Regions from separate parts of the Methylotenera sp. 1P/1 genome, predicted to be linked through region 3. Evidence: predicted binding sites of a transcription regulator. Region 3 holds the regulator's gene; each other region holds the start of a gene.
What was found. Region 3 encodes sigma-54, which starts transcription at its own class of promoters, with help from an activator protein. Its sites were predicted from a motif close to TGGCACNNTTCCTGCT; they were not measured.
Positions count from the first base shown of each region.

Region 1: a site for sigma-54 is predicted at 3,206-3,221, ahead of A3Q3_RS0111285 (ANTAR domain-containing response regulator). Genes of this name have one in related genera too.
Region 2: a site for sigma-54 is predicted at 1,981-1,996, ahead of A3Q3_RS0113265 (glycogen/starch/alpha-glucan phosphorylase). Genes of this name have one in related genera too.

Region 1 covers NZ_ARWC01000001.1:2,322,675-2,327,617, forward strand. The annotation lists gene A3Q3_RS0111270 (ABC transporter ATP-binding protein) at 1-80, opposite strand, end outside; gene ntrB (nitrate ABC transporter permease) at 105-926, opposite strand; gene A3Q3_RS0111280 (CmpA/NrtA family ABC transporter substrate-binding protein) at 1,103-2,416, opposite strand; gene A3Q3_RS0111285 (ANTAR domain-containing response regulator) at 2,616-3,194, opposite strand; gene A3Q3_RS0111295 (carbon starvation CstA family protein) at 3,523-4,943, shown strand, end outside.
Region 2 covers NZ_ARWC01000001.1:2,723,453-2,728,395, forward strand. The annotation lists gene htpG (molecular chaperone HtpG) at 13-1,902, shown strand; gene A3Q3_RS0113265 (glycogen/starch/alpha-glucan phosphorylase) at 2,038-4,548, shown strand; gene A3Q3_RS0113270 (DUF4197 domain-containing protein) at 4,598-4,943, shown strand, end outside.
Region 3 covers NZ_ARWC01000001.1:2,171,004-2,175,946, forward strand. The annotation lists gene A3Q3_RS0110425 (PTS sugar transporter subunit IIA) at 1-185, opposite strand, end outside; gene rapZ (RNase adapter RapZ) at 213-1,076, opposite strand; gene hprK (HPr(Ser) kinase/phosphatase) at 1,077-2,027, opposite strand; gene hpf (ribosome hibernation-promoting factor, HPF/YfiA family) at 2,042-2,386, opposite strand; gene A3Q3_RS0110445 (RNA polymerase factor sigma-54) at 2,559-4,103, opposite strand; gene lptB (LPS export ABC transporter ATP-binding protein) at 4,118-4,840, opposite strand; gene lptA (lipopolysaccharide transport periplasmic protein LptA) at 4,853-4,943, opposite strand, start outside.

The DNA.
Region 1 (4,943 bases), 150 kb from region 3:
ATGTCTATATTCTCTAGTTGCACATAACGCTCTTGCAATGGTCTTTCTTGCACCGGTCTCTCTTGTAATAGTGTTTCCATATTGTTCTCCCTAAAGTCCGTGCGTTATTCGTAACTAAAACGTTTAGCTAGCAATGTCAGGCCTTGCTCGAGCAATAAGCCCACCACGCCGACAATCACAATAGCGATGATGATGTGTTCCACATTCAGGTTGTTCCATTCATCCCACACCCAGAAGCCAATGCCCACGCCACCGGTCAGCATTTCTGCTGCCACAATCACCAGCCATGCCACGCCGATAGATAAGCGCACACCAGTCATCATGTAAGGCAGTACGTACGGGAACAAGATTTTGGTCACGACTTTCCACTCAGATAAATTCAGCACTTTGGCCACATTCATATAATCTTGCGGCACTTTGCTCACGCCCACAGCGGTGTTGATAATCATCGGCCAAATAGCGGAGATGAAAATCACCCAAATCGCTGCTGGGTTGGCGGCTTTGAATACCAGCAAACCAATCGGCAGCCAGGCTAAAGGTGACACCGGTTTAAGTAGACTGATAATTGGCGCAGTCATGCGTGACATAAACTCATAACGGCCAATAATAAAGCCCATCGGAATGCCCACTAACGCAGCCAATCCAAAGCCGGTCGCTACACGCTGCAGTGAATTCAGGATGTTCCAACCAATGCCCACGTCATTCGGGTTGTTGATGTAGAACGGATCGCTGAACAAGATGGTCGCCGCTTTAAAGGTAGAAATAGGACCAGGTACGCCTTGCGATTGGTGGGAGATAAGTGTCCATACGACAATCATCAGTGATAAGCCAATCATGGGTGGAATGGCCCAGGCAAAAAACTGGCGCGCTAATTTAACCAACTTGCTGTCACTGCGGGGTGCAACTACCGCGGGTGTTTGCAGCATGTTGTCAGCATTTGCGGCTGGCATGGCCACCTTGTCGGAAGCTTGTACATCCATGGTGTTATCCTTGCTTTCTGCTAAGGGTATAGGGGTATCGCCGGAGGTATGCGCACCTCCTTTAAGGGGGGCGATATTCTTGATAGTCAATGTGCTCATAGGAATGTCTCCAGTAGGGTTGATTACACTTTGACTTTGAATCCGTTAGCGTAGGCAGCAGGATTGGTGCCGTCCCACACTACGCCGTCCATTAATTTGCTAGCACGCATTGGGCTGCTTGGTACGCTTACACCAAGTGATTTTGCAGCTTCGGTGTAGATATCAATGCGGTTCACTTTTTTGGCCACGGCTAAATAATCTGGATCTGACTTGAGCAAACCCCAACGTTTATGTTGGGTGAGGAACCACATACCGTCTGATAAGTACGGGAACGTCACTTTGCCGTCGTTAAAGAACTTCATGTAATTCGGGTCTTCCCATTTTTTGCCAATGCCGTTGTCGTAGTGGCCAACAAAGCGGCCGGCAATCACTTCTTCCGGTGCGTTCACATAGGCTTTGCCGGAAATGAGTTTGGCGACTGCAGCACGGTTAGCGGTGGCATCAATGTAGCGGCAAGCTTCCAAAATCGCTTTGGTCATGGCCAACGCAGTTTTTGGGTTTTGCTCAACAAACTCAGCAGTACAGCCTAATACTTTCTCAGGATGGTCCACCCAGATATCTTGTGTGGTAGCAACGGTAAAGCCGACTTTGTCGTAAATTGCACGTGCGTTCCAAGGCTCGCCCACACAGTAGCCATCCATATTGCCGATACGCATGTTGGCCACCATTTGCGGTGGAGGCACGACAATGGTTTTCACATCTTTCATTGGGTTAATGCCGTACGAGGCTAACCAGTAGTACAACCACATGGCATGGGTGCCGGTAGGGAAAGTTTGCGCAAAGGTAAAGTCACGGTTTTCGTTGTCGATCAAACGTTTCAGTGTTGCACCACTGGTCACGCCTTTGTCTTTTAGTTGGCTGGCCAAGGTGATGCCTTGACCGTTATTGTTCAATGTCATCAGCACATTCACGTCTTTTTGCTTGCCGCCAATGCCCATTTGTACGCCGTACATCAAACCGTACAGTACGTGTGCTGCATGTAATTCGCCGTTGACTACTTTGTCGCGAATACCTGCCCATGACGCTTCTTTGGAAGGCAGAATTTTGATGCCGTATTTTTTATCAAAGCCCATTTCAGCAGCAACCACAATCGGTGCGCAATCTGTCAGTGGAATAAAACCGATTTTGACTTCTTTTAATTCTGGCTCATCGCTACCTGCTGCCCATGCATTGGTGCTGACTGAAGGTGGAACAATATTCATCATCGCGGCCGCTCCTAGTGTCCCTGCTACAGCATGTTTAAAAAAGTTACGGCGGCTAGCATTGATGCCGGATTCAGCCGTATTGGTTGGCAAGGGGTCACTCAACGGTGTGTTATCCAACTCTGAATTACGCATTAAAACTCCTTCATTCACATAAAAAATAAACAATAAAAAAGGCGTCTACCGGGCAAGATAAATCTTGCTGGTAAGACGCCTTTGTCTTTAATTTACTGCAACAGAACTACCGACTTTGGTACTCTGTTTTAACTAGCAACGTTCCGCCGTTGGAGGCTGCTATGGGTTGTCTCTAATACTAACTGTTAGTGTGTACTGACTACACAATCAACATTTTTGCTGCTTCAATCAACTGGTTAGATAAATCCGCCAGCTTCATATTTCGTTTCATCGCCATCTCACGCAACATCGCGTAAGCATCTTCTTCATCCAAATTACGTTGACGCATCAAAATGCCTTTTGCCCGCTCTACCAATTTGCGCTCTTCAAGCTTCAAATTGGCGACACTCAACTCTTCTTTAAGCTGCTTTGTTTCTTCAAACCTGGCAACTGCTGCATCAATCACTGGCGTTAACCTTTCACTCGGAATCGTTCCTACTACGTAAGCACATACACCTGCTTGCGTTGCGGCTTTAATCTTTTGTTTGTCACCATCATGCGTAAACATGACCACCGGTCTGGGGTTATGTTGCGACAACACACAGATGTTTTCTAGTGTATCTCGGTTGGGCGACTCGGTATCGATAATGACAATATCGGGTGACATTTCACAACACACATCATGTAGGTTTACTCCATCCTCCACATGTGCAATCACATCAAACCCATTTTCTATCAATGATTGCTTCAATGGTTTGCTACGCGATAAATCATTGTCCACAATCAATACCTTTAACATGGTTGAGCTTTAGCAAAGGTTGTGCCAATAAATTAAGTATTTTTAACTGTTTGATTTTAAATGACTTGTTTAATAATGTTAAGGGGCGTTATTCAGTTTTATGAAATTCATTCCTGCACAATCGCGGTGCGTGTGCACCAAATCTATCATATGCAAACCTGCAATTTCCTGAGTTTGAATGTTCAAGCAGTCACTTAACGCAAGCAAAGGTATAGTTGTCAGCCAGCGAAACACAGCATGTGATGTTTGCGTTATATCAGCAGTGTTCATCTTTGGTATGTCGTGATTTATACTGTGATGCTTATTCATACATCATTAAAAGTGCATCATGTCGATCAATAAAAAAATCATGTGGGGGTTGGTGGCAGTGTTGGGTGCTTATGCCATGAGTACCATTGCTACATATCGTGGTGAAACCATTAATGCGTTGTGGTTGATAACCGCTGCTTTGTGTATCTATGCCATTGCTTATCGTTTTTATGCCGCATGGATTGCCGCCAAAGTATTGGTGATTGATGAAACGCGCGCTACACCTGCAGAACGTTTAGATAATGGGCGTGACTTTATTCCTACGAATAAGTGGATTGTGTTCGGTCATCACTTCGCCGCCATTGCTGGTCCTGGCCCGCTGGTCGGCCCAACCCTGGCAGCACAGTTTGGTTATTTACCCGGCACGTTGTGGATTTTGGTGGGTGCGGTATTGGGTGGTGCAGTGCAGGATATGGTGACCTTGTTTCTCTCCATGCGTCGCAATGGTCGTAGCTTAGGCCAAATGGCACGTGATGAGATTGGCGTAGTAGGAGGCTCTGCCGCGCTGGTAGGCACATTGATGATCATGATCATTTTGATTGCCGTGTTGGGCTTGGTGGTGGTCAATGCCATGAAACATAGCCCGTGGGCAACGTCTACCGTGGCGGCAACTATCCCCATTGCCATGCTGGTGGGTGTGTATATGCGTCATATCCGTCCGGGACGCGTGCTTGAGGCATCCGCTATTGGTGTCGCGCTGCTGTTGTTTTCTGTACTCGCAGGTGGCTGGGTCGATCATCATGAGACGTTGCGGGTGTGGTTTGATCATGATGGCTTGCCATTGGCCTACGCCATTATTGTGTACGGCTTTGCTGCCGCGGTATTGCCGGTGTGGTTGTTGTTAGCCCCGCGTGATTATCTCTCTACCTTTATGAAGTTGGGTACGGTGCTACTGTTGGCGGTGGCCATTGTGATTTTGAGGCCCGACATTCATATGCCTGCCATCACCCAGTTTACCGATGGCACTGGGCCGATTTTTGGCGGTAAGTTATTCCCATTTGTATTTATTACCATTGCCTGCGGTGCCATTTCAGGCTTTCATGCGTTGATTGCCTCCGGTACCACACCCAAACTGCTAAGCAATGAGCGTGATATTCGCATGATTGGCTATGGCGGTATGTTGCTAGAAAGTTTTGTGGCGATTATGGCGATGATTGCCGCCACGGTATTAGAGCCCGGTGTATTTTTTGCCATCAACAGTCCGGCTGGTGTGGTGGGCAAAGAAGCCATTGATGCTGTGGCCAAAATCAACAGCTGGGGATTTGCCGTGACGGTAGAGCAAATGGAACAGCTGGCGAAAGACATGGGAGAAAGCACCTTGTTTGCTCGTACCGGTGGTGCGCCAAGCTTGGCAGTGGGCATGGCCAGTATTTTTGGGAGTGCATTCGGTAAGCATTTACTTGCACTGTGGTACCACTTTGCCATTATGTTTGAAGCAAT
Region 2 (4,943 bases), 550 kb from region 3:
AAGAGAGACTCCATGACGACAGAAAAATTAGCTTTCCAAGCCGAGGTCAAACAACTTTTACAATTAATGATTCATTCTTTGTACAGCAACAAAGAAATCGTATTGCGCGAGTTGATTTCCAATGCATCCGATGCCGCAGATAAACTGCGCTTTGAAGGCCTTTCCAACGGCGCGCTATACGAGAATGATAGCGAGCTAAAGATTCGCATTGGCTTTGACAAAGCAGCACGTACAGTCACCATTTCAGACAATGGCATTGGCATGAATCGCGAAGAGGTGATTCGCAATATCGGTACCATTGCAAAATCGGGCACCAAAGAGTTCTTTCAAAACCTAACGGGTGACCAAGCCAAAGATGCCAACTTGATTGGCCAGTTTGGGGTAGGGTTTTACTCTGCATTTATTATTGCGGATAAGGTAACGTTGATTACACGCCGTGCTGGTGAAAAGGACGCGGTGCAGTGGCAGTCAAGTGGTGAGGGCGATTTTACTATTGATACAGTAGAAAAAGCAGGGCGCGGTACCGATGTGATTCTGCATCTGCGCGAAGGCGAAGAAGAGTTTCTGAACGATTGGAAACTCAAAACGATTGTGCGCAAGTATTCCGATCACATTACCTTGCCTATCATCATGAAGAAATCAGAGTGGAAAGATGGTGAGAATGGTGCTGGCGGTGAGATGGTACCTACTGATGAAGATGAAACCATCAATAAAGCTTCGGCATTGTGGGCGCGCAACAAAAATGACATTACCGAAGAAGAGTATCAAGAGTTCTACAAGCATGTGTCACATGATTTTGAAAACCCGTTGGCCTATTCGCACAGCCGTGTAGAAGGTAAGCAAGAGTATATTTCTCTGCTCTATATTCCAACGAAAGCGCCATTTGATTTGTACGACCGTGAGCGTCGTCAGGGTATTAAGCTTTACGTGAAGCGTGTGTTTATTATGGAAGACGCAGAAAAGCTGATGCCACAGTATCTACGTTTTGTGCGTGGTGTGATTGATTCTGCTGACTTGCCGCTGAATGTCTCGCGTGAAATCTTGCAAGACAGCCGCGATGTAGAAGCCATTAAAAATGGTTCTGTTAAAAAAGTATTGGGCTTGTTAGAAGACCTGGCAGAAAACAAACCAGAAGCGTATGTAAAATTTTGGGATGCGTTTGGCCGTGTGATGAAAGAAGGGCCCGGCGAAGATTGGGCCAATAAAGACAAAATTGCAGGCTTGTTACGTTTTGCTTCCACGCATGCAGATAACGACACACAAAATGTATCCCTTAAAGATTACATTGCACGGATGAAGCCTGAGCAAGAGGTTATCTACTATATTACTGCGGACACTTTTGCGGCCGCGCAGCATTCGCCGCATCTGGAAATTTTCCGCAAAAAAGGCATTGAAGTATTGTTGATGTCGGACAAAGTGGACGAGTGGCTATTAGGTGGCTTAACTGAGTTTGAAGGTAAAAAACTGCAATCCATTGCCAAAGGTGATTTGGACTTAGGCAAGCTGCAAGACGAATCCGAGAAAGAAGCACAGAAGAAAGTGGAAGAAGAAGCCAAGTCATTAGTCGAGCGTATTCAATCAACACTGGGCGATGCTGTGAAAGAAGTGCGTGTGACCCATCGTTTAACTGATTCACCGGCATGCTTAGTGGCCGGCGAGCATGATGTTTCGGGTAACTTGGCGCGTATTCTAAAAGCGGCTGGCCAAAAAGCACCGGAGAGCAAACCTATCTTGGAGATTAATCCAGCCCATCGTTTAATTGAGCGGCTAAAGAACGAAAATGATGATGCTAAGTTTGCGGATTATACCCACGTAGTGTTTGATCAGGCCTTGCTTGCAGAAGGTGGTCAATTAGAAGATCCGGCAAGTTTTGTACGACGCATGAATAGCCTGATTGTGTAAGTATTGACAGGCATGAGCGAAAAGCCCGCGAATTCTTCGTGGGCTTTTTTGTCTCAATTTTAAGTTCTCACGTTAGGTTGGCGTAGTATTTGCTAAAATTTAACTAACAACAACCAAATTACTTTTAAGGTTCCTATGGCTGCAACGAAAACATACAAAGCGACACAAATGGTTTTGCCAAAATTAACCACCATCAAACAGGCATTGCAAAATCATTTGGTGTACTCCTGTTTTAAGACAGATCAAGCAGCGACGCCGCGTAACTGGTATGACGCATCTGCTTATACAGTGCGGGATCATGTAGTAGAGCGCTGGGTAAAAACAGCTTCTGCTTATGCCGAGCAAGATCCTAAACGTGTTTATTATCTTTCATTAGAGTTTTTAATTGGCCGTATGTTGACCAATGCCGCACTAAACTTGGGCATTAAAGATGAGTTAAGCGATGGTTTAGGTGCATTGGGGCACTCGCTGGAAGAAGCGGTGGAGATGGAACATGATGCTGCGCTAGGGAATGGTGGCTTGGGTCGTTTGGCTGCTTGCTTTTTAGATTCGATGGCGACGCTGGATATTCCTGCCACAGGGTATGGCATCCGTTACGAGTACGGCATGTTTAGGCAATCCATTGAGCATGGGCAACAAATTGAGAATCCAGATAACTGGTTACGCTATGGCAATGTGTGGGAGTTCCAACGCCCTGAAGTAACTTATATGGTGAAGTTCTACGGCAAAGTGGTGCAAGTGCCCTCAGCGCATGGCACCAAAAGCCATTGGGTAGATGAAGACCATGTGGTAGCCATGGCGTATGACATGCCAGTGCCCGGTTACGATACTGAAACGGTGAATAATCTGCGCCTTTGGTCAGCCAAGGCCACCAAAGAATTTGATTTGCGCCACTTTAACGAAGGCAATTATGAGCAATCGGTTGAGGTGCGTAACGACAGTGAAACCATCTCTAAAGTGTTATACCCCAACGATGCGTCGGCATCTGGTCGTGAATTGCGATTAAAGCAACAATACTTTTTTGTATCAGCTTCCATTCAAGATATTTTGCGACGCTTTATGGCCTCCAAAACCAATATGACCAAATTGGATTGGAAAGACTTGCCTAATAAAGTGGCGATTCAACTGAATGACACGCATCCTGCCATTGGTGTGGCGGAAATGATGTATCAACTGGTCGATGTGCATCATCTTGATTGGGCAATTGCATGGGATTTAGTAACGCACGTGTTTGCATATACTAACCATACATTGATGCCGGAGGCATTAGAAACGTGGTCGGTAGAGTTGTTTGGCAGTTTGTTGCCGCGTCACTTGGAAATCATTTATGAAATCAATCACCATTTCTTGCAAATGGTGAATCATCATTTCCCAGGTGATACAGATTTGTTAAAACGTGTATCAATCATTGATGAGACACATGGCCGTCGAGTACGTATGGCACATCTGGCAGTGGTGGGTAGCCATACCGTCAATGGCGTTGCGGCTTTGCACAGTGAGTTGCTTAAAACAACCTTGTTTGCAGACTTTAACCGCATCTACCCTAAAAAACTCACCAACATGACCAATGGTATTACACCACGCCGTTGGTTGAATCAGGCTAACCCTGGTTTAACTAAGTTGATAGCGCAAGCGATTGGCGATGGGTTTCAAAAGGATTTAACGCAGCTAGTGAAGCTTACACCGTTAGCAGATGATGCTGCATTCAGAAAAGCATTTAGAGCGGTTAAGTATGCCAACAAACAACGCCTAGCCAATAAAATCGCTTCGTTGACAGGCGTGCAGCTTAATCCCAACGCGCTGTTCGATGTGCAGATTAAGCGGATTCATGAATATAAGCGCCAACTGCTGAATGTGTTGCATGTGATTACGCTCTACAACCGCATCCGTCGTGGTGATGCAGGCAGTATCACGCCGCGTGTGGTGATTTTTGGTGGTAAAGCCGCGCCTGGTTATTGGTTAGCCAAATTGATCATCCGTCTGATTAATGACGTTGCCGCGATTGTGAATGATGACCCGGCTGTGGGCGATCAACTAAAAGTCGTGTACTACCCTAACTACGAGGTGTCTGCAGCGGAGATTTTATTCCCCGGCAGTGACTTGTCCGAGCAAATTTCAACGGCAGGGACTGAAGCCAGCGGTACCGGCAACATGAAAATGGCGCTGAATGGTGCACTGACGATCGGTACATTAGATGGCGCCAACGTAGAGATTAAAGAAGAAGTGGGGGATGAGAACATCTTTATTTTTGGCTTGACCACGCCAGAGGTAGCCGCCACTAAAGCTGCCAATTACAACCCGTGGGATATTTACCATAGCAATCCTGAGTTGAAACAAGTACTTGATATGATTGGATCAGGCTTCTTCTCGGTAGAAGATCCAACTCGCCACCAAGCCATTGTCGATACCTTGCTACATAAGGGCGATCATTACTTATTGCTGGCCGACTATGCGAGCTATATTGCCAAGCAAGAGGAAGTCTCACAGGTATATCAAGATCAAGAGGAATGGTCGCGTCGTGCCATATTAAACGTAGCACGCATGGCCAAGTTCTCTAGTGATCGAACCATTGGCGAGTACGCCAACCAAATTTGGCATGTAAATTCTTTTAAAAACAGCAGCGTAAAAAGCCCAAAAAATAAATAGTTAAGCGTAAACTCTACTCTGTATTTTCAATATTAGGGTGGAGGCTGTGATGAAGAAAAGTTTAATGGCTGTGTTGTTTATGATGTTTGTAACACACGCAAATGCGCTCAGTGTTGCTGACCTTAGCAACACTGAAGCGAGCGGTGGCTTAAAGGAAGCGCTGACACAAGGCGTAGGTAAAGCCGTGAGCCTATTGGGTAACACTGATGGGTTTCTGGGTAATAAAGAAGTTAAGATTCCATTGCCGGACTCACTGAAAAAAATTGAGAAAGGTATGAAGCTCATGGGTATGGGCAAACAGTCAGATGAGCTGGTGTTGAAAATGAACCGAGCAGCAGAGGCTGCCGTACCAGAAGCCAAAGCATTGTTGGTGGATTCGATTAAAAAAATGAGTG
Region 3 (4,943 bases):
ACGCCTTGGCCTTCATCCAGCTTGGTTACCATGGCTTGCGCCGTGAAAAATAATGAGGATGGGTCATCCTGTATGGAAACCGCAAGGTATTCAAGTTGATGAGGGCGTTTGCCCATCACATGGCTTGCGCATTGAATTAAACTCTCACCTAGTGAGCCGTGCGCAATAATCAAAATTCCAATCATGTTGCAGCCTTCAAAAAAATATTTCCGTTAACTGAGCTCACGATGGCGCACGATGACTTTGTACTCTTGCTTAAAGTGTGCGCTGAGTTGCTCTACAAAATAGACCGAACGATGCTGACCACCGGTGCAACCAATACCAATCGTGAGATAGCTGCGATTGTCCTGATTAAAGCTAGGTAGCCATTTTTCTAAATATTGCTGAATATCGCCTAACATATCAACCACCATGCGTTCTTTTTCAAGAAATGCCTGAATTGGTTTATCTTTTCCGGTCAGTGGTCTTAATTCCGGATCGTAATGCGGATTGGGTAAGCTGCGTACGTCAAACACAAAATCCGCATCCAGCGGAATGCCGTGCTTAAACCCAAATGAAACAAACAGCACCACCACACTATTGTTGATGTCGCTGTTGGGCTCGGCAATCCAATCACGGATATGGTTGCGTAGCGCATTGGCACTTAAGCTGCTGGTGTCGATATGGTGACCCAAACTGGCGAGGCCCGCCAATAACTCACGTTCTTCCAGAATGCTTTCTGCAAGCGTTGCTTTTTCATTGCTGAGAGGGTGTTTGCGTCTGGTTTCAGAAAAGCGCTTTACCAAGCTTTCTAAGGTGGAGTCTAAATACAAGACGCTGACGTCGATGCCCTCGGATTTCAACTGTGTAATGGCGTTGGGTAACGCTTTTAATGCGGCGCTGCGGCTATCAATGCTGATCGCCACTTTCACTTTCTTGTTGGCTTTGCGCAGGCTGTCAGTATCTAAATGTTGCGCGATTTGTGGCAGCAAGGTTGCAGGTAAATTATCAATGCAATAAAACCCGCTGTCTTCGAGCACGCGCAAAGCGATGGTTTTGCCGGAGCCAGATAGCCCAGTGACAATAATCAGTTGCATTTATGATTTCTTGCTTTCTTTTAGCATGATTTGCTTTTGACGCTTGGTAAATTGCTGCGTTGCATTAATACCGCGTAATAATAGCATGTGATTGCGCACGGCTACCTCCACCAAAACCGCAATGTTGCGGCCTGCCGCAATGGGAATCACCACTTTGCTGATATCTACTTCCAATACGCGCTCATACTGTGTTTTAGCATTTAGGCGGTCTAGCGCAAGTGGGTTAAGCGTATCAGCCAATTCCAATTGAATCATCAAATCTAAGGGCTTGGTAGGCTTGACTGCATTATCGCCAAATAATGCCCGAATATTGAGTATGCCTAAACCGCGTACTTCTAAAAAGTCTTGCAACAGTTCTGGGCAGCGACCTTCTACCCGCTCTGGGGAAATACGATAAAAATCTACAATGTCATCGGCCACTAAGCGATGCCCGCGCGAGATCAATTCGAGCGCTAACTCGCTCTTACCAATGGCAGCATTGCCTTTAATCAGTACACCAAAGCCTTGCACCTCCATAAACACGCCGTGCAAGCTGGTCGATTCTGCGGTCGCAATGGCCAAATAGTGGCCGAGCAACTCCATCAACTGTGGGCTGGGCAGGGGGGAGGTGAACAGCGGAGTTTGCGAGCGATCAGCCGCTTTTAATAATTCCTCTGGCGCTTTTTCGCCATTGGCCACTATCACGGCGGCAAGGTCAGTCGCAAATAAATTACTGACCGCCTGTTGCATGGCAATTATGCTGAGATTGTGTAAATAGTCCATCTCAGCACAGCCTAATACCTGTACCCGGTTAGGGTGCACAAAATTTAAGTGGCCAACAAGTGCTAGGGATGGTTTGGTAACAGTACCGGAGGTGAGTATTTTATTGCCGCCTTCAAGCCCTGCTACCCATTGTAGTTTGAGCTTGCGGCGGATTTGTGTGAATAGCTCGTCAACGTTAATTTGAGCCATAGATTAAAGAAAGATTAATTAGGAAGCTGGTGTTGGTCAACATTCTGATGTTTCACAGCACCATTGGTTTTGTGATGATCGCCATGTTTCTCTTTGTGTTTTACCACTTGACGGTCCAGTTTGTCCGTCAGCATATCAATGGCGCTATACATATTCTCATCGGCACAAGCAGCGTGTAGATCGTTGCCTGGTACATGCAGTGTAGCCTCAACCTTTTGGGCGAGCTTTTCTACAGACATCGTAACCTTTACATCAATCACATGATCGAAGTGATTGCTGATTCGCGTGAGTTTACTTTGCACGTACTCACGTAACGCAGGTGTAATTTCTAAGTGATGCCCAGTTAATTGTAAATTCATGACTTGCTCCTTTTTGAAATTGCTCCAAGAAGAAAAAGCATCTCGGAACAATTTCAGTTTACTACTTTGGCGTTGGCTTGCAACTATCCAATTGCACTATTCGGTAAGAAAATTTCCTGTATGGGAATTTAGTTGAGGGAAACTTGCGCTAAATCAAATCGTTAGCGTGACCCTACAGTGATTTCCTCAAATTTGCAGGCGGGATATTGAGCGATTCACGATATTTGGCAATGGTACGGCGTGCCACCACAATGCCTTGGTTGGCCAGCGTATCCGTAATTTGATTGTCGGAAAGCGGTTTTCTGGGGTTTTCTTCGGCCACCATCTGTTTAATCAACGCACGAATCGCAGTGGCAGAACACGTGCCGCCCACATCAGTCGCTACCGAGCTACCAAAGAAATATTTAAGCTCATATACACCACGTGGAGTGAGCATATACTTATGCGTAGTCACGCGTGAAATGGTGGATTCATGCAATTCTAACTCTTCAGCAATCTCGCGCAGCACCAATGGGCGCATGGCAATATCACCATGCTCAAAAAAGTTGCGTTGTCTATCTACAATAGCTTGCGAAACGCGCAAAATAGTAGAGAAGCGCTGCTGAATGTTTTTAATCATCCATTTGGCTTCTTGCATTTGGCTCTGTAAATATTGCCCGGAATTTTCGCGGTTGCGTTTTAAAATATCCGCATATAGTTGGTTAATACGTAATTTTGGAATAACGCCATCATTCAGTGTGGCGACCCAAATGCCTTTGATCTTCTTCACAATCACATCATGTTGAATGTAATGATCGTGCGACAAAGTCACAAATTGGCTACCCGGTTTTGGGTTTTGTTGTTTGATAAGCGTCTGCGCGCCTTTTAAGGTAGCTTCATCGCAACTCAGTAGTTTGCGCAGCTTGCCAAAATCTTTGTTAGCCAATACCGGTAAATGGTCTTGAATAATGGCGATGGCTTGTTTCAGGTAGGGCGTGTCTGCATCTAGTGCATTGAGTTGCAAATACAGGCACTCTTGCAAGTTACGTGCACCTACGCCAATAGGATCCAAGTTTTGAATCAGCTTGAGCACCGTTTCAAGCTCAAGCATATCAATTTCAAGCTCGAGCGGCAGGCTATCTGCCAGCTCATCTAGCGACTGCTCAAAGTAACCATCATCATTGATACAATCAATCATAATAGAGACCAGCGTTTGGTCACGTTCAGACAGCGGCACTAATTTCAGTTGACCCACAAGGTGATCGCGCAGGCTGATGCTAACGGTGTCTTGTCTGGTAAAGTCGCCGTCATCATCGTCCGAATTGTTTTGGCGTCCACCTTCATCCCAGTTGCTGGTGCTGCCGTACTCATCAAATTCATCTTCAAACTCAGGTGCTGAGAACTCTTCTGAAGTGGGCGCTAACTCATCGTCACGTTCAGCCGTGCTCTCAGCAGGCGCGCTAATTTCAGAGGTGGTGGCGTTATCAAATACATTGGCATCTTGCTCTTGCTCAGAAGCTTCGCTAGAGGCCTGGCTGTTATCAGCGCTGGGGGCTTCTGCACTGCCGCCACCATCGTCATCACCATCGACTAACTCCAACAATGGGTTGTCTTGTAAGATGGTTTCTAGCTCTTGGTTGAGCTCCAGTGTAGACAGCTGCAATAACCGGATGGATTGTTGCAGCTGCGGGGTGAGCGCTAAGTTTTGAGAGATGCGGAGTTGTAAGTTTTGTTTCATAGCATTCAAAGTGGTTAAAGTCTAAAGTCCCGGCCTAAATACACTTCGCGTACGGCTTCATCTTTTACAATTTCATCTGGGCTACCTGAGGCAAATACAGTCCCATCGTTCACAATATAGGCACGATCACAAATGCCTAAAGTCTCACGCACATTGTGGTCTGTAATGAGAATGCCAATATTTTTACTGCTTAAAAAGCGGATAATTTTCTGAATATCCAGTACCGCAATCGGGTCAATCCCGGCAAATGGTTCATCTAACAAAATAAAGCTTGGGTTGGTGGCTAGGCAACGTGCAATTTCTACACGTCTGCGTTCACCGCCAGACAAGCTGACGGCCATGCTGTTGCGAATATGCACAATGTGCAGTTCTTGCAATAGAGATTCTAATTGTGCCTCGCGCTCTTCTTCGGTTAGGTCTTGCAGCTCTAGCACCGCCATGATGTTCTCAGTGACGGTCATTTTTCTGAAAATAGAAGGTTCTTGCGGCAAATAAGACAGCCCCATGCGCGCACGGCTATGGATAGGCAGGCGGCTTAAATCTTTGTTGTTCAGCAAAATCCGGCCAGCATCTAACGGCACTAATCCTACCATCATATAAAAGCTGGTGGTTTTGCCGGCGCCATTGGGGCCAAGTAAGCCGATGATTTCACCGCTTTGGATGTTTAACGAAATATCTTGCACTACGGTACGCGTGCTATACGATTTTCTTAAATTTTCGACGATTAATTCACTCATAAATACTCAATACTATTGATTCTCTTCTTTAGGTTGCAACCCAAGCTGAAGTGTCTTGTTGAGTCTTAAGTTATTCACTGGTACTGTGTTCGTGCTATTTTTT